3 regions of the Streptomyces siamensis genome follow, and region 2 is predicted to be linked to each of the others. Evidence: riboswitches for the same ligand, from Rfam matches in the RefSeq annotation. Region 2 holds a riboswitch; each other region holds the start of a gene.
The links. A riboswitch is a leader RNA that binds a small molecule or an ion and turns the genes downstream of it on or off. The one in region 2 is predicted to bind ZMP and ZTP.
Positions count from the first base shown of each region.

Region 1: another riboswitch for ZMP and ZTP. It lies ahead of ABEB03_RS31855 (glycine hydroxymethyltransferase); the one in region 2 lies ahead of ABEB03_RS33150 (dihydropteroate synthase).
Region 3: another riboswitch for ZMP and ZTP. It lies ahead of ABEB03_RS22865 (bifunctional 5,10-methylenetetrahydrofolate dehydrogenase/5,10-methenyltetrahydrofolate cyclohydrolase); the one in region 2 lies ahead of ABEB03_RS33150 (dihydropteroate synthase).

Region 1 is NZ_BAABKB010000030.1:236,102-242,133, forward strand. It holds gene ABEB03_RS31840 (hypothetical protein) at 1-284, shown strand, start outside; gene ABEB03_RS31845 (glutathionylspermidine synthase family protein) at 299-1,486, shown strand; gene rocD (ornithine--oxo-acid transaminase) at 1,826-3,040, opposite strand; ZMP/ZTP riboswitch at 3,288-3,375, shown strand; gene ABEB03_RS31855 (glycine hydroxymethyltransferase) at 3,407-4,852, shown strand; gene ABEB03_RS31860 (hypothetical protein) at 4,868-5,566, opposite strand; gene ABEB03_RS31865 (hypothetical protein) at 5,964-6,032, opposite strand, start outside.
Region 2 is NZ_BAABKB010000031.1:60,922-66,953, forward strand. It holds gene ABEB03_RS33140 (MFS transporter) at 454-1,734, opposite strand; gene ABEB03_RS33145 (NUDIX domain-containing protein) at 1,832-2,227, opposite strand; gene ABEB03_RS33150 (dihydropteroate synthase) at 2,224-3,012, opposite strand; ZMP/ZTP riboswitch at 2,981-3,072, opposite strand; gene ABEB03_RS33155 (DUF1330 domain-containing protein) at 3,438-3,731, opposite strand; gene ABEB03_RS33160 (MFS transporter) at 3,765-5,198, opposite strand; gene ABEB03_RS33165 (MarR family winged helix-turn-helix transcriptional regulator) at 5,195-5,557, opposite strand; gene ABEB03_RS33170 (hypothetical protein) at 5,742-5,909, shown strand; gene ABEB03_RS33175 (glycosyltransferase family 2 protein) at 5,977-6,032, opposite strand, start outside.
Region 3 is NZ_BAABKB010000016.1:505,222-511,253, forward strand. It holds gene ABEB03_RS22850 (ABC transporter ATP-binding protein) at 1-1,666, shown strand, start outside; gene ABEB03_RS22855 (hypothetical protein) at 1,795-2,091, opposite strand; gene ABEB03_RS22860 (nuclear transport factor 2 family protein) at 2,262-2,627, shown strand; ZMP/ZTP riboswitch at 2,958-3,044, shown strand; gene ABEB03_RS22865 (bifunctional 5,10-methylenetetrahydrofolate dehydrogenase/5,10-methenyltetrahydrofolate cyclohydrolase) at 3,069-3,917, shown strand; gene ABEB03_RS22870 (CU044_5270 family protein) at 3,927-4,952, opposite strand; gene ABEB03_RS22875 (RNA polymerase sigma factor) at 4,945-5,511, opposite strand; gene ctaD (aa3-type cytochrome oxidase subunit I) at 5,617-6,032, shown strand, end outside.

The DNA.
Region 1 (6,032 bases), on a different contig from region 2:
TCGCCGCCGCACTCACGGCCTGCTCCTCGGAACCGGACAAGCGCTGCGTCGACCGCGACAGCTACAACCTGGCCAAGGGCTACCGGGTCGTCGCCGACAAGAACTGCAAGTCCACCAAGGTGTCCGTCAACGGTAGTTGGTACTACGGCGGCAAGAAGAAGAGCGGCTGGGTCGACGGCGGTTCCTTCGTCAAGCCCGGCAAGGGTTCCGGCGGCTCCGGCGGCAGCCACAGCGGCGTCGACCGCGGCGGCTTCGGCAGCGGCAAGGGCAGCTCCGGCGGCTGAGCAGGAGACGTCCCGTGGAACGCCGCACCATCGCACCCCGCCCCGACTGGCAGCGGACCGTCGAGGAACAGGGCCTGATCTATCCGCTCACCCGCCACCCCGACAACTCCCTGCGCCCCTACTGGGACGAGAGCGCGTACTACGTCTTCTCGCTCCCCGAGGTCGAGGCGCTGGAGGAGGTCGTGGACGAACTGCACCGCATGTGCCTGGCCGCGGCCGAGCACATCGTCCGCACGGACCGCTTCGCCGACCTCGGCATCACCGACCCGCACGTCGTGCGGGCCGTCGCCGAGGCCTGGCGGCGACGCGCCGAACTCCCCTCCGTCTACGGTCGTTTCGACCTGCGCTACGACGGCACGGGCCCCGCCAAGCTGCTGGAGTACAACGCCGACACGCCGACCTCCCTCGTCGAGGCCGCGAGCCCGCAGTGGTTCTGGATGCAGGACCGCTTCCCCGGCGCCGACCAGTGGAACTCCCTGCACGAACGACTCGTCGCCGCCTGGAAGAAGCAGGCGCCCCTCCTGCCGCCGGGCAGCCCGCTGCACTTCGCGCACTCCTCCGCCGACGAACTCGGCGAGGACCTGATGACGGTCGCCTACCTCAAGGAGACCGCCGAGCAGGCGGGCCTCGACACCGACTGGATCTCCATGGAGGAGATCGGCTGGGATCCCCTCTCCGGCCGCTTCGTCGACAACTCGCTCCGCTTCATCCGCAGCTGCTTCAAGCTCTACCCCTGGGAGTGGCTCACCGCCGACCGCTTCGCCGGACACGTCCTGGACACCCTCGACAACGGCGGCGGCACGGGGACCACGCTGTGGATCGAGCCGGCCTGGAAGATGCTCCTGTCCAACAAGGCTCTCCTCGCGATTCTCTGGGAGCTCTACCCGGACCACCCGAACCTGCTCCCCGCCCACCTCGACGGCCCGCGCGAACTGGCCGCCGGCCGGGGCTACGTGGCCAAGCCGCTGCTCGGCCGCGAGGGCGCCGGGGTCACCGTGCACGAACCGGGCGCCGCCCCGGTCGTGCGTACCGACGAGCCCTGCGTCTACCAGGAGCTGGCCCCCCTCCCGTCCTTCGACGGCAACCGCGTCGTGCTGGGCGCCTGGGTCGTCGAGGACGAGTCGGCGGGCCTCGGCATCCGCGAGTCGTCCGGCCTGGTCACGGACGAGTACGCCCGCTTCCTGCCGCACGTGATCCTCTGACGACCCGGCGCGCGCGACCCCCGGCCGCCGCCCGGCGACACGGGGCCGAGCCGGGTCCCGTGACGCGTCGGGCACCCGCGCCCCGAGCCCGGCACCGTGCCTCGCCGGCCCCCGGACCCACCCTGCACCGGGACCCGGCGCATCCCGAGACGGTGCGCCGCGAACCCGGCACCGCGCCTGGTGCCCCCGGACCCGGCACCGTGCCTCGCCGGCTCCCGGACCCGGCGCGCCGCGCCTCGGCGACCCCGGGCCGCCCTGCCCCGGGACCGGGGAGCTGGAGCATCCCGGAGACGACGCGTCCCGGAGACTGCCCGGTCCCGACGGCTCCCGGCCCCGGCCCTAGGCCCCCAGCACCTCGCGAAGTCGGCCGAGCCCCCAGTCGAGGTCCTCCTCGGAGATGACCAGCGGCGGGGCGATCCGGATCGTGACGCCGTGGGTGTCCTTCACCAGGACGCCCCGGTCCACCAGCTTTTCGGAGATCTCCCGGCCCGTGCCGTACGCCGGGGCGATGTCGACGCCCGCCCACAGTCCGCGCCCGCGGACCTGTGTGACATGACCGGAGTCCTTCAACCGGCCCAGCTCCTGGTGCAGATGCGCACCCAGCTCGGCCGCCCGCCGCTGGTACTCGCCCGACCGCAGCATCGCGATCACCTCCAACGCCACCGCGCAGGCCAGCGGATTGCCCCCGAACGTCGAACCGTGCTCCCCGGGCCGGAACACCCCCAGCACGTCGGCGCCCGCCACCACCGCCGACACGGGGACGACCCCGCCCCCGAGCGCCTTGCCCAGCACGTACACGTCCGGCACGACCCCCTCGTGCTCGCACGCGAACGTCTTTCCCGTGCGGCCGAGACCCGACTGGATCTCGTCCGCGACGAACAGCACGTTCCGCTCGCGGGTCAGTTCCCGCACGCCCGGCAGATAGCCCGGGGGCGGCACCAGCACCCCCGCCTCGCCCTGGATCGGCTCCAGCAGCACGGCGACCGTGTTCTCCGTCAGCGCCGCCCGCATCGCGGTCAGGTCCCCGTAGGGCACGATCTCGAAGCCCGGCGTGTACGGCCCGAAGTCCGCCCGCGCCTCCGGGTCCGTGGAGAAACTGATGAGCGTGGTCGTACGGCCGTGGAAGTTGTTCCCCGCGACGACGATCTTCGCCCGCTCCGCGGGCACCCCCTTCACGCGGTACCCCCACTTCCGGGCCGTCTTCACCGCCGTCTCCACCGCCTCCGCGCCGGTGTTCATCGGCAGCACCATCTCCATGCCGCACAGTGCCGCCAGCTCCCGGCAGAAGTCCGCGAACCGGTCGTGGTGGAAGGCCCGCGACGTCAGCGTCACCCGCTCCAGCTGCGCCTTCGCCGCCTCGATCAGTCGCCGATTGCCGTGCCCGAAGTTCAGCGCCGAGTATCCGGCCAGCATGTCGAGATAGCGGCGCCCCTCGACGTCCGTCATCCAGGCCCCGTCCGCCGTCGCCACGACGACCGGCAGCGGGTGGTAGTTGTGCGCGCTGTGCGCGTCGGCCGAGGCGATGAACGCCTTCGTCGTCTCCGTAGCGGTCACGCGATCTCCGTTTCTTGACGAGCGGCACGGGGCGACGCGCGTGCCCGCGCACGGGGCGGCACGTGCCGCCCGGACCGGGCGGCTCGCGCTTCCCGACCACGGGCGGATACGTGCTCCCGGGCGGGGGACGGCATGTCCTCCCGGGCGGGGAGTGGCGCCCGCCGATGGTGGGCCCCGGCCTCCTTCCTACCGTCGCTCGCATGGTGGACCGGGGAACCCGCAGATCCGGCGCGCCCGGTAGGCTGACCGGCGGGGCCGTGACTGGCGCGCTGGGATGGGACCGACCATCGGGGAGCGGCCCCTCGAACTGTGTGCCGTGCGCCTGGGCCGACCCGTGAACGCTGAACACCACGTCCGGAGGCCGTCATGCCAGAGCCCCTTTCCACCGAGTCCACCGCGTTCCGCAGTGCCCTGGACGTGATCCGGGCCGTGGAGCCCCGCGTCGCCGACGCCATCGGCCAGGAGGTCGCCGACCAGCGCGACATGCTCAAGCTGATCGCGTCGGAGAACTACGCCTCCCCTGCCACGCTCCTCGCCATGGGCAACTGGTTCAGCGACAAGTACGCCGAGGGGACCGTCGGCCGTCGCTTCTACGCCGGCTGCCGCAACGTGGACACCGTCGAGGCACTCGCCGCCGAGCACGCCCGCGAACTCTTCGGCGCCGAGCACGCCTACGCCCAGCCGCACTCCGGCATCGACGCCAACCTCGTGGCCTTCTGGGCCGTCCTCGCCGCCCGCGTCGAGGCCCCCGCCCTGGAGCGCGCCGGAGTCCGCAACGTCAACGACCTCACCGAGGCCGACTGGGCCGAACTGCGCCACGCCTTCGGCAACCAGCGCATGCTCGGCATGTCCCTCGACGCCGGCGGCCACCTCACCCACGGCTTCCGCCCGAACATCTCCGGCAAGATGTTCGACCAGCGCTCCTACGGCACCGACCCCGCCACCGGGCTCATCGACTACGAGGCCCTGCGCACCTCCGCCCGCGAGTTCAAGCCGCTCATCATCGTCGCCGGCTACTCCGCCTACCCCCGCCTGGTGAACTTCCGGATCATGCGCGAGATCGCCGACGAGGTCGGCGCCACGCTCATGGTCGACATGGCGCACTTCGCGGGCCTCGTCGCCGGCAAGGTGCTCACCGGAGACTTCGACCCGGTCCCGCACGCCCAGATCGTCACCACCACCACGCACAAGTCGCTGCGCGGCCCGCGCGGCGGCATGGTGCTGTGCGACGAGAGCCTCGCCGAGCAGGTCGACCGCGGCTGCCCGATGGTCCTCGGCGGCCCCCTCCCGCACGTCATGGCGGCCAAGGCCGTCGCGCTCGCCGAGGCCCGCCGCCCCGAGTTCCGCGACTACGCACAGGCCGTCGTCGACAACTCCCGTGCCCTCGCCGAAGGCCTGATGCGCCGCGGCGCCACGCTGGTCACGGGCGGCACCGACAACCACCTCAACCTGATCGACGTCACCTCCTCCTACGGCCTCACCGGCCGTCAGGCCGAGTCCGCCCTGCTCGACTCGGGCATCGTCACCAACCGCAACGCCATCCCCGCCGACCCCAACGGCGCCTGGTACACCTCCGGCATCCGCATCGGCACGCCCGCGCTGACCACCCGTGGTCTGGGCACGGCCGAGATGGACGAGATCGCGGGCCTGATCGACCGCGTCCTGACGTCCGCCGAGCCCGGCACCACGGCCAAGGGCAGCCCGTCCAAGGCCCAGCACGTCCTGGACGCGAAGATCTCCGACGAGATCGCCCACCGCGCCACCGACCTGCTCGCCGGTTTCCCGCTCTACCCGGAGATCGACCTCGGCTGACGCGCCTCGCGCGGGCTACAGATCGATCAGCTCCTGTCGTGGTTCCCGCGGCGGTCCGGCAGCCTCACGCCGGGCCGCCGCGCGGCGTATCAGGACGGAGCCCCCTGTGCCGAGGACCAGCCCCGCCGCCAGCCCTGGCACCGCCCACCTCACGCTGTCCGCCACGTCCGGCTCCGCCACACGCCCCAAAGTGCTTCCCGAGCCGAACAGGGATCCCTCCTCATCCAGTTGGTCGAACACCGCGCGCGGCGCCCGGTGCCAGCGGATGTCGTCGTCCCGGACGTCGGGGGAAGGATCCGTCCGCACCCATGGAGTGCCGTCCGCGGCGACGAACACCTGGTCCTGACGCTCGATGGCGACATCGCCACCCGGTGCCCTGCTGGTCTGCGGCCAGCCCCCCACCCCTGTGAGCCCCCAGATCACGGTGGCCCGCACTTCGGGGAAACGGCCCTCCACCCATGCCTCGGGAACCCGCTCCGTCCCCGTGTACCGCGGGGAGAGCAGCCGCCACAGCCGTACGAAGTCCCGCTCCCCGGAGTGCAGCGAGGTCGCCCGTCCCGTGTCACCGGCGACGACCAGTGCCAGGTCGGGAGTGTCGGCCTTCGCCCGCGCCGAGCCGCGCGCCGCATCGTGTGCCGTATCCCGTGCGGAGGCCCGGGCGCCCGGAGTGCCGAGCGCGACCGACGCCACGACGACCAGCAACAGAAGCCACACCCGCCTCCCACCCGTCCCCGCTCGCCTCTCGCCGGTCCAGAGCCTTGCACCGGCCCTCGCTCGCGTCCCGCCGGTCCGCAGCCTCGTGCCTTCGGTCCCCACCCGCGTCCCGCCGGTCCACCACGCGGTCCCGCCGGTCCACCAAGTGGTCCCGCCGGTCCACGGCCCGCTTCCGTCGAGCTGTGGCCCCGTCGCGCCGAGCCGCGGCGCCATCCCGCCGGTCGACGGTCTTGTACGGCCCAGCCGGCGTTCCGGCCGGGCGAGGCGCCGGCTCCTCGTGCCGGGTCGCCGCCCCCGCCGGGCGGGCCGGGACCCCTCCTGACCGATCCGCAATCTCATCCGTCCCCCTCTTCCCCATGCGTCCCCCTCACCGGTCTGCCCGCCACCCCGCGGCTCCTCACATGTCCCGCAACTCCTGGTGAGGTTCACCCGTGCGAGGCCGCCACAGCCGGGCCAGCAGCGCCCC
Region 2 (6,032 bases):
TACGGAGTGGGGTGTGCGGGTGTTTTTGAGAGCGCTCTCAGATCAGCTGCGCGGCCAATGTGCTCTCCGTCACTCCGGTCGTCAAGAGGTAAAGCAAAGAAGTCCCCCTCCGTGCATGAGAGTTCACGACGTGAAGGAAGGGCGATCCGGGGAAGCTCCGCTGGTGTGGGCCATTCTCGACGCCGCTGTGGCGGAGGACCCTTTTTTGGTGGGCCTATGGCGGCCCGCCGGGCAGTGGTGGCCGGTGCGCCGCGGGCCATGGCCTTTCCTGGACGGTCACGTAGGCGTGGATGCAAGCGCCGGGGAGCGGACGCCGGCGTGACTGTCGCTGTAGGTGCCGGCAACTCCTTGGACGCCGGGCATCAGCAGGGCGATGTCCCAGGGGCCGGCTTCCGGGAGGAGGAAGGCGTCGAGCTGACCCGTCTTCCGCCGCGGTGAGCGAGCGTCACTCGCTCACGCGGTCGGACAGGTGGCGTCACCGTCAGCCCCTGCCGGCGTCGTCTCCTCGGCTGTGGTGTCGGCGCGGGTGATCGGTCCGGCCGGCCATGCGGCTGTCACCGCGGCGACGGCGACGATGGTGCCTGCCATGACGAAAGCCCAGGGCACGCCACCCGGCTCGTCCACAAGGGTGCCCGCCACCGCTCCTCCGACCGAGTTGGCTGCGACGGGGACGGTGGCGATCCAGGTGTGTGCCTCTGTGAGCATGTCCGTCGGCGCGATCCGGCCCACGAGGGAGATGTAGACCGTGAGACAGGGAGCGATGACGCCGCCGCCGAGCACGAGTGCGACGGCCAGCGCCGCCGGGTCCGGCACGACGGCGAGTACCGCGAGGCTGAGAGCGACGCAGCCGAGCAGCCAGGCGAGTTGCCGGTGCAGCGGCGAGCGCGGCGGCCAGGCTCCGTACCAGAGGCCGCCCACAGCGGAACCCAGGCCCCACACCGCGAGCAGCAGACCGGCCAGCCCGGCGGAGTCGCGGCCGGAGTGCTCGGTGGCGTAGGCGGGTACCGCCACGCTGACGGCGCCGAACCCCGCCCCCAGCGCGCCGACGCAGCCCAGCAGAACGGTGAAGCCGGGCACGCGCAGAGGACCCAGACCGCTGGTCCTGACGCGAGAGGCATGCGGTCGCTGGGCGCGCATCGCGGCGCCGAGTGCGACCAGGGTGGTCCCGGCCAGCGTGACCCCGGCGGCTGCGATGATCGCCGCGGCCGGGGTGGCGATCACCCCGAAGACACCCACCAGCAGAGGACCGATGACGAAGACGAACTCGTACAACGCGGTGTCCGCGGCCAGCACGGTCCCGCGCATTCGTTCCCAGCCGGTCCTGGGGCCGGTCATCCGGTTGCATGCGCCGCGGATGACCGCGGTGAGGGGCGGATAGGTCGCGCCGACGGCGGCGGCCGTCGTGCAGATCAGAGGCAGCGCGCCGGCGCCCTGGGCAGTGACCACCAGCCCGGCCAGGGCCATCGCATGGGCAAGGGCGGTGCCCAGGAGAACCGGCGAAGGGCCCAGCCGGTCGGCGATCCGCCCGATCACCGGGCTGATCGATACCCCGGCCAGGGCATACACACCGACCGCGAGACTGGCGTACGCATACCGGCCGGTCGCCCCCTCGACGAGCAACAGCAGGGCGAGCGGTGTCATGCCGCTGCCGAGCCGTGCGACAACCCCCGTCACGAGCAGGGACATGAGTCCGGGGATCTTTCGGACCTCGGCGTATCGACCTAACGCGTTCACCGGCCGGAACTCCTTCGTGTTGGCTGCCTGCGGTTTCGGAGAGGCGCCAGCGGCGTAAGTTGTGTGTCGCAGCGCCCTGTACTCCTTCGACGCGTCGTCAGAGTTGCGGCAGTACGCGGTCGAAGAACACGCGGTCGGTTTCGAAGACGGGCTGAAGTCGGGAGAACTCCTCAGGTGTGACCCAGCGGGCGTCGCTCACCTCACCCGGATGCAGAACGACGTCGCCTTCCTCGGCCTCCGCCGTCCACCAGTGCAGACGGAACGTGCCGTCCTCGGTCTGTGACTCCCAGACCTTGGCCACGGGCGAGACCCTCAGGCCGACTTCCTCGTGCACCTCCCGGACCAGGGCTTCCGCCTGCGTCTCACCGGCTTCGAGTGTGCCGCTGAGCGGCGCCCAGTACCCTGACAGCCTGGCCAACGGACCCCTCTGGATGACGAGCACTCGCTCTTTTCGTCGCACCACCGCGACGATCGCTTCTCGCTGATCCATCATGCTGCTCCTTCGGCGGTTTCCCGGGCGTAGGAGACGGTGACCGCATCGCGGAGAGCGCCCACGTCACGGGTACGGATGTAATCCGCTCCGCGCCATGCCGCGTACAACTCCGTCGCCACAGTTGCCGGGCCGATCCCGGGAAGGCTGGTTGCGGTGAGGGCCCGAAGGGCCGTGGGGCGAGGACCAGCCGTTCCCGGCTGATGCCGGCCGTTCCCGGCGCGGCCGGACGCTCGGCGAGGAACTCCTCGATTCCCCCGCCCACTTCGGTGACATCGGTCATGGCTTCGGTGGCTGGTGCGCGCCGCTGCACGGAGTGCCCGGCGATCAACCGACAAACGGAGCCCGTGAGTTCCTCGTACGATCCGGGATCGGGTAAGCCGTGGATGTCGTTGAGGTGCGGGGCCCCTACGAGCGGCAGCGAAGCGCTGGAACTGAGGCAGGAACGAGTCGACCGACACCGGCACACTCTCGGCGACCACTTGGTCCATGACGTCGGCGGGCCGCCTGATTTCCTCGGTCGCGTCCACTTCCTGGGCTCCCAGGTGGCTCGCCGCAGGACCCGGTTCGACGCTGTCGGCCCCCTCCGACCGCAGCCGCCGGGCGCGCCCCGACGCTCCTTCAGCGCCGAGGTACCGGCCGCCATGCGGGAACGCGTCTGCTGTCCTGTCGACGACCCCGACCAGCAGGGGCCGGCCCATGGCCATGGGCGAGGAATCCAGGTGCTGAGCCATGACGGTGCCTCCCGGGTCGATCCCAAGAAGCCCAGGCGCGCGGCACACGTCCATGTGACGAAGCCGCTCCCCGATGGTTGCACCCATCTCGACACGCCAGTCACGGCTCGACCGCAACTGTAACCGAGTCACGAATTCACCGGTAGTGGCTCAGGAACAGCCCCTTGCGCAGGGGAGGCGCAATCGCCCCGGTCCGGTGCCGGCGATACGTCTTGCCCGTCCCGGTGAAGAAGACTCAGGTTGCGAAGCCGTGCGCGAGCTGAACCTGAACTGCCGGGTGCGATGGTGAGGGCCGAGGGTGCGGGATGTGCCCGACGCAAGTACGCGGCTCTTCTGGATGTCGCAGGCGTCGCGTGCCTCGCGCACTTCGACCACCCGGTCGCGGCGATGGTTCTCGGTGGGCTCTTCGCTTTGTCGTTCGTCGTGGGGTTCGGGCTGCGCCGCAGAGAGCCTTCGGCGAAGCTCCGACTGGACCTCGGTCAGTCGATGCCTTCGACGATGCGGAAGTCGCGCTCGACGCCGTCGGAGAGGGCGACCAGCGCCTCCTGGTAGGCCGCGCTCTCGTACGCCGCGACGGCCTGCTCGAAGCTGTCGAACTCGACCAGGACGGTGCGCTCGGCGATTCCGGCGCCATGCGCCTGGACCCGACCGCCACGGACGAAGGTCCGACCGCCCCCGGCCGCGACGGCCGGAGCGGCCAGCTTGTTGTAAGCGGCCAGCTTCTCAGGGTCTGAAATGGTGCGGTAGACGCTGACCCAGTAGCCCTTGGGCATGGAACCTCCAGTGTGGGGATGAGTGCATCCGACTTACAGGTTGGTCTCGGACGAGCGTCGGCGGGCGAGAGCGAGGCTTGTCAGCGTCGTGATCGCCATGGCGCCGATGCCGACCAGCGCCGCGGTGGTGTAGGCGCTGTCGTCGGGGAAGAGGTGGCCGGGGCCGGTGCCCGCGGCGAGGATCAGGCCGCCGATGGCGCTGCCCAGGGAGTACCCGACGCTACGGACGACGTAGTTGAAGCTCATGGCGCTCGACGTCTCGCTCTTGGGGGTGACGGCCAGGATGACGCCGGGCATCGCGGCCGAGAAGCCGCCGACGCCGAAGCCGAGCACGCCCATTGCCGCGAACAGTTCGGCCAGGTCTGACCGGGCCGCCGCGAACAGGGCGAACCCGCCGCCGACCACGACGGCGCTGCCGGCCAGGAGCAGGGGGTCGGCGATCCGCGTTCGGACCCGCGGCGTGAGCTTGCCGGCGACGAACCCCAGCACCGAGAACGGGATGAGGACCAGCCCGGCGACGAAGGTCGTCAGCCCGAAGCCGTAGCCGGCGCCGTGCGGCGTCTGCGCGTACCGGGTGATGAGCGTGAGCAGGAGGTACATGCCGATCCCGCCGACGAACATGGCGAGGTTCGCCCCGGCGACCGCCGGGTGCCGCACCGCCCGCACATCGACCAGGGGCGTCGTGCTGCGCAGCTCGATGACGGCCCAGACGCAGAGCAGCACCACCGCGACGACGGCGAGGCCCGCCGCCACGGCGAGGTGCCGGCTCCACAGATTCGGTTCGCCGGCGAGGAACAGCACCAGGAGCAGCGCAGCGGCCAGGACGACCGCGCCTGCCACGTCCACGTGGGCGGAGCGGCCTTCGGGGGCTTCGGGCATGGAGCGCCACGCGGTCAGGAGGGCGGCGGCGGTGACGACCAGGCCGAGGCCGTAGGCGGCCCGTACCCCGCCGAGCTCGGCGAGCAGTGCGGCCAGCGGGTAGCCGACGCCGGCCCCGATGATCGAGACCACCGAGATCAGGGCGATCACGCCCGCGCTGCGCTCCTCGGGGAGGTGGTCCCGGGCCACGCCCATCATCAGCGCCGTCAGCCCGAGCCCGACGCCCTGGGCCGCCCTGCCGGCCAGCAGCCACGCGAACGGCAGCGGCAGCACGGTGAGCGCGCTGCCGGCGACGACGACCGCCAGCGTGGCGAGGATCGTGGCCCGCCGGTGCGGGCCGGCTCCGAGCCGGCCCAGGACCGGCGTGGCGACGGCGCCGCTGAGCAGGGCGACGGTCAGCGTCCACTGCGCGCTGCCGAGCGAGACGTGGAACGAGGTCGCCACGCTGGTGATGAGCGGCGTCCCGAGGCTGGCGACCGCCGCCACGACCAGAGCGATGAACATCAGGGCGGGGACCAGCAGCCGCGCCTCGGAACGCGCCACCGGGAACGCCTTCCCCGCGACCCTGCCGCCCGGCTGCCCGGTCACGGCTTCGGTCCTTCGCGGTCCTGGCTTTCGAGCTCTGCCAGATGCTTCAGCGCCGGTAGGGCCGCCACCAGCGCCTCGACCTCGTCGCCGGTGAGCTCGCCGATCAACCGCTCGAACGCGTGGACGCCCGCCTGGCGCCGCGTCCGGACATAGGAGGTGCCGGCTTCGGTCAGGCACACCAGCGTGACCCGCTTGTCGGACGCGTCGCCCCGTCGCTCGACCAGGCCGGACTGCTCCATCACCCGGACCAGGGCGGTCATCGCGGGCTGGGTGACGCCCTCGACTGCGGCCAGATCGGTGATGCGTCGCGGGCCGCTCCGGTCCAGGGTGGCCAGGGTGGCGGCGGACGTCAGGCTCATGTCCCGGGGCAGGCGTCGTGTGGCCCTGGTGGCCAGGCCGTAGAGGGCTGCCCCGATGGCGGCGGACGCGCCAGGAGCGGTGTCTTGACGACTCATGCTCGAAGCATAGCATTTTTATATACATGATTTATGGAAATGGGGCTGGCGCGGGTGGCCTCGACCGCTGGGAGCCGGTGACGTTGCGGTGCGCAGCCGCATCGACTTCAAGTGCGCCCTCGGCCTGGAGCTGGAAGACCCCGGCTTCCACCACGGCGTCCTGTCCGACTCCCGCGACCGGCTCGCCGAGGGCGACCGCGTCGACCGGCTGCCGGGCCTCGCGCTCACCCGGATCCGGCGGGCCGGCTTGCTATAGGGCCGCGGCACCCAGCGCACCGACTCCACCCACATCCGGGTCAGCGCCATGATCCAAGAGAAACGGCCTAGATGCGCGAGTTGCGCAGCGACTGCCACACGGCGCCGGCCAGTGCCCGGGTCG
Region 3 (6,032 bases), on a different contig from region 2:
CGCGCTGCTGGCGCTCGCGACCGGCGCCACCGGGCTGGTGCTGCCGCTGGTGGCGCGGGGCCTCATCGACGACCTGTCGCACGACCGGCCCATCGGGCGGGCGCTGCTCGGGATGGCGGCGCTGGTGGTCACCAACGCGGCGGTGGGGGCGACGGGTTCGTACGTCCTGCGGCGCACCGCGGAGTCGGTGGTGCTGGGCGCGCGGCGCACCCTGTCCTCGTATCTGCTGCGGCTGCGCATACCTGCCGTGGACCGCAGCGAGCCGGGCGATCTGATGTCCCGCATCACCTCCGACACGACCCTGCTGCGCGAGGTGACGACCGATTCCCTGGTCGGCATCGGCACCGGCGGGCTCACCCTCGTCGCGACGGTGGTCATGATGGGCCTGGTCGACGTGGTGCTGCTCGGGGTCACCCTCGCCGTGATCCTGTGCGCGGGCACAGTGCTCGGGGTGATCGTGCCGCGCATCAACCAGGCCAGCAAGCAGGCCCAGGACGCCGTCGGGCTGATGGGTGCCGCGCTGGAACGGATTCTCGGCGCGCTGCGCACCGTGAAGGCGTCCGGTGCCGAGCACCGCGAGGAGGCGGCCGTCCACGCGGCGGCCGAGGAGTCGTGGCGGCAGAGCGTCCGGGCCGCCAAGTGGTCGGCCGCCGCGGGCAACACGGCCGGGCTGGCGATGCAGATCGCCTTCATCACGGTGCTGGCGGTGGGCGGGGCCCGCGTCGCGACGGGAGCCGTGGACGTCGGCACCCTGGTGGCGTTCCTGCTGTACGTGTTCTATCTGATGTCGCCGATCCAGCAGGTGGTCGGCGCCGTCACCCAGTACCAGACCGGTGCCGCCGCGCTCGCCCGGATCCAGGAGGCGATGCGGCTGCCCGCCGAACCCGTGGCGCTGCCCGCGCCGCTGCCCTCCCCCGGCGCCGAGCCTGCGTCGCTCGCCTTCGACGACGTCCGCTTCCGGTACGCCGACGACCTTCCGTACGTCCATCACGGTGTGACGTTCGCCGTCCCGGCGCGCGGCATGACCGCGTTCGTGGGGCCGTCCGGAGCGGGGAAGACGACCGTGTTCTCGCTGATCGAGCGGTTCTACGACCCCGAGACCGGGGTGATCACCGTGGACGGCCGGGAGCTGGACGGGTGGGACCTGCCGCAGCTGCGGTCCGCCATCGGTTACGTGGAGCAGGACGCCCCGGTGCTCTCGGGCTCGCTGCGCGACAACCTGCTGCTCGGCAATCCGCGGGCCGACGAGGCCGAAATCGTCCGTGTGCTCAAGACGACACGTCTCGACGGGCTGGTCGCCCGGCTGCCCCGCGGGCTGGACACGCTGGTCGGCCATCGCGGCACCAAGCTGTCCGGCGGCGAGCGTCAGCGCGTCGCCATCGCCCGCGCACTGCTGCGCCGTCCGCGGCTGCTGCTCCTCGACGAGGCCACGTCCCAGCTCGACGCCGTCAACGAGGCGGCGCTGCGCGACACGGTCTCCGACGTGGCCCGGACGACGACGGTCCTCGTGGTCGCGCACCGGCTGTCCACCGTCACGATGGCCGACCGCATCGTCGTGATGGACGCGGGTCGCGTCCGCGCCGTGGGAACGCATCGCGAACTGGTGGCCGCGGACCCGCTGTACGCCGAACTCGCCGCCACGCAGTTCCTCGCCACCGCCGGGTGAGGCGGCGGAGCCCGGCACGAGAAAGAGGGCCGGCCGGTGGGCGAAGTGGTCTTCGCCCACCGAACCGGCCCTCCGCGCTCGTACGGGCCGGCCCTCGGTGCTCGTCAGAGGGCAGGCCCTTTGCCGGACTAGCCCTCGACGGCCGGAACGACACCCATGACGGGCGCGGCGAGGTCGGTCACCTGATGCAGCTGGTTCAGGTCGTTCAGCCGGTTGAGGCCCGCGAGCTGGCGGGACGGCAGCGGCATGGCGGCGCGCTGCTCGGCAGGGATGGAGCTCAGGGCGAGGGAGTCGAGTTCGGCGACGGGGTTCAGCTTCCCCGCGTCCGCGGCCTCGGAGCCCGCCGCGCTCGCCATCGGCGCGGCGAGTCCGGTGACTCCGACGGCGAGACCAATGGCGGCGACCATACGTCGTGTTGAGATCATGCCTTCTGCAACGGCGCCGGTCCCCCGCGGACACGGCCGTCACGCTCCGCTCACCCGACAGGCTCATCGGGGCGGCTGCGCTTGCCGAGGACCGTGCGGCGGAGGAGTCTCGGAGATGAGGCCCTTCGCGACCTGCTCCTCGACGGGCCGCGGCCTTCAAGGAGGTCATCATGGGCACCTCGCTAGGCCCCGCCTTCGACACCGAAGCGCTGCGCCGAGCCATTGAAGGACACAGTGCGACGGATCTGCTGTCGCTCTACGCCGACGACGCGGAACTGCGCATCGTCGACCGCAACACCCAGCCCAGCCACCCGATGGTGAAACACGGTCGCGGCGAGATCGCCGAGATGCTCGACGACGTCTACAGCCGGGACATGACCCACAAGCTGGAGCAGTGCGTGGTCCAGGGCGACCACGTCGCCTTCTCCGAGTCCTGCGAGTACGCGGACGGCGTGAAGGTGCTGAGCACGTCGATGATGTCGCTGCGTGACGGCAAGATCGTCGACCAGACGCTGCTCCAGGCATGGGACGAGTAGAAAGGCACTGGCCGAAGGTCCAGATCACGTCGCGTCTGACCTGGACCTTCTCGGCGCGAGTGGGGATGGGCCGGTCGCGCCCGCGCCCCGCTCGGCTGCCGCGACCCGTCTCCGCGGCAGGTCTGCGACTGTCCGCCTCGCTGCTGGGCTCAGCGTTGCGCGCTGCCCGCTCCCGTCCTCCGGCACCGCGTGCCGTTCGAAGGCTGCCCCTCCGACGCCGGTGAGCCCGACCCGTACCCGGCACCACACCTCGTGGTGCGGGTGACGAGGCCCGCCGCCCCCAGCGGGCCGGACCGGCCGCGGGCGGGTCACCCGCAGGAGCTACCCTGGTCGGCGGGCCGTGACTGGCGCTGAGGTGGAGTACCACCGGGGAGCGGCCTGACGAACGGGTCTCAGCCGCGCGCCTGGGCGATCGTCAGCAGCGCTCTGGAGGAGCAGCTCATGTCCCAGGCCCAGCTCATGGACGGCACGGCTCTCGCGCGCCGGATCGTCGAGGACACCGCGAAGCGCGCCGCCGACCTGAAGGACCGTACCGGTGCCGCGCCGTGTCTGGCGACGGTGCTCGTCGGCGAGGACCCCGCCTCGGTCACCTACGTGCGCATGAAGCAGAACCGCTGCCGCAAGGCGGGGATCGAGTCCCGGCACGTCGCCCTGCCGGCCGCCACGACGACCGCCGAACTGGTCGGCACGCTCCGCGCGCTCTCCGAGGACCCCACCGTGCACGGCATCCTGCTCCAGCACCCCGTCGGCCCGCACATCGACGAGCGGGCGGCGTTCGAGGCCATCGACCCGCGCAAGGACGTCGACGGCGTGACGCTGAGCTCGTACTCGGCGATGAGCTTCGGCCTGCCCGGCTTCGTGTCCTGCACACCCGGCGGCATCATGCGGCTCCTCGACGAGTACGACGTCGACCCGGCGGGCAGGCGGGCGGTCGTGGTGGGCCGAAGCGCGATCCTGGGCAAGCCGGTCGGCATGCTCCTCCTCGGACGGGACGCCACGGTGACGTACTGCCACTCGCGTACGAAGGACCTGTCGTCCCTCGTGCGTGAGGCGGACATCGTGGTGGCCGCGGTGGGCCGGCCCCGGCTGATCCGCGGTGAGGACGTCAAGCCGGGTGCCGTCGTGATCGACGCGGGGTACAACCCGGGCAACGTGGGCGACGTCGACTTCGACACGGCCGTCACGCGGGCCGGACTGATCACGCCCGTGCCCGGCGGCGTCGGCCCCATGACCATCGCGGTTCTGCTGGAGCAGACCGTGGCGGCAGCGGAACGCCGGCCGGGCGTCTGAGCGGCACCGTCAGCGCATCCACGCGCGGTAGGAGAGCACGTCCCCGGCCTTGACCCCGAACTCGGGGTCGTCCCGGGTGACGGTCTCTTCCAGGCCGAGGACGGCACCGGTGACCGGGTCGAGCACCAGCATCCGCCGGACGGAGTGCGCCCGGTCGTCGTATACGTACGCCTGTCCCCCGCGGCCCAGCCGGTCGGTGACCGCACCGGCCGGGCGCAGGCCCTGCGCGTCGGCCAGGATCCGGACCAGCGCGGCGTTCTCCCGGGTGCCGAGCGTCCAGTTGTCCAGCAGTCCGGCGACGGCGTCGAGGAGTCCCGGGGTGTCCAGGGGGCCGGTGCGGTCGATCTCGTCCAGGTAGGCGCGCAGCCGTACGGCGTCGTGCGGCGGCCGGGCGACGGGCGGGGCGTCGCTCCAACTCGGCGGATAGGTCCGCCTGCTGAGGACGTGCCCGTCCTCGACGGTGCGGGGCACGGGGTCGGCGTCCGTGACGACCGGCTTTCCCGGGCGGCGCGGGTCGGTGGCCACGACGAGTTCCGTGTGGCTGCCGTCGGCCTTCCAGCGGACGAGGCGTTCCTCGGGCAGGGTGACGGGCGGCCGGGCGCCGGGGCCGGACGTCATGGCGAGGCTCCACGACTGGAGATGGGTGCCCTGGACCAGCCGGAGGGTGTCCCCGGCGGCCGCCGCGCGGCCGGCGATCCGGTCGAGCGGCACGGGGGCGGATCCGGCCTCGACGACCAGCGGGCGCGGTGCGGCCACGGCGGGCGCGGTGGCCGAGCCCGAGAACATGAGGGTGAGGGTGAGGACGACCACGCAGGCCGCCGCCACGGAGCCGAGGCCCCAGGTCCACCGGCGCAGGTGCCGGGGGCGCGGCCGGCGTTCGCCGCCGTGCGGGAGGCGGTCGGGCCTGCGGTCGCCGCCGTGCAGGAGCAGGTCGAGCCGGTGTTCGGCGTGCTGGTCGAGCGGGCGGTCGCCGAAGCGGGGGTCGGCGGACGGGACCGGGTCGGCGCGGCGCAGGAGTTCGAGTTCGTCAGCCATGGCCGGGCTCCTTCAGGATGTCGCGGCGGGGCGTTGCGGTGCCGGTGGCCACGGGGGTGGTCTGCAGACGGTCGATCTCGGCTCTGAGCCGGCGGCGGGCGCGGTGCAGGCGCATCGCGGCGGCGCGGCTGCCGCAGCCGAGGACGACGGCGACCTCGTCGACGGCGAGTTCCTCCCAGGCCGTGAGGCGCAGTACTTCCTGGTCGGCCGGGGAGAGCCGGGCCAGCGCCTCGTGCACCCAGTCGCCCGGTGTGTCGGAGCCGGGCCCGGCCACCACCTGGGTGCCGTGCGCGCTCTCGTCGTTGCCGAGCCGGTCGAGCAGCCTGCGGCGGCGTCCGTATCCGCGTACCGCGTTGGCCAGGCAGCGGCGCGCCACCCCGTACAGCCAGGGAAGAGGAGAGGGCGGCAGGTCGGACCGGCGCCGCCAGGCGACGGTGAAGACCTCCGCCACCACCTCCTCCACATCACTGCCACGGCCGTCCAGTCGCCTAGCCACGTAGCGGCTGACCGCCCAGTAGTGCTCGCGATAGGCAGCGGCGAAGGTCTCGTCGTTGCTCATGATCCGTCTGTGTCCGGCAGGTGGGTGAGCGTCACACCCTTCGGTGTGACGCTCGTCGCGTCGCTCCATTGTGACGGTGCGGCGAGGGCCGGACACAGGCGGGGCATGGAGAGCAACACGGTGACGGCGCCGCCCGCATCCGCAGGCCCGCGCGCACGGCGTCCGGGACGGGCCGCGGTGAAGTGGCTGACGTCCACGGACCACAAGACGATCGGCACGCTGTATCTGGTGACCTCGTTCGCGCTGTTCTGCGTCGGTGGTGTCATGGCGCTGCTGATGCGCGCCGAACTGGCCCGGCCCGGTCTGCAGATCATGTCGAACGAGCAGTTCAACCAGGCGTTCACGATGCACGGCACGATCATGCTGCTGATGTTCGCGACGCCGCTGTTCGCCGGTTTCGCGAACTGGATCATGCCGCTGCAGATCGGCGCGCCCGACGTGGCGTTCCCGCGGCTGAACATGTTCGCGTACTGGCTGTACCTCTTCGGCTCGCTGATCGCGGTGGGTGGTTTTCTCACCCC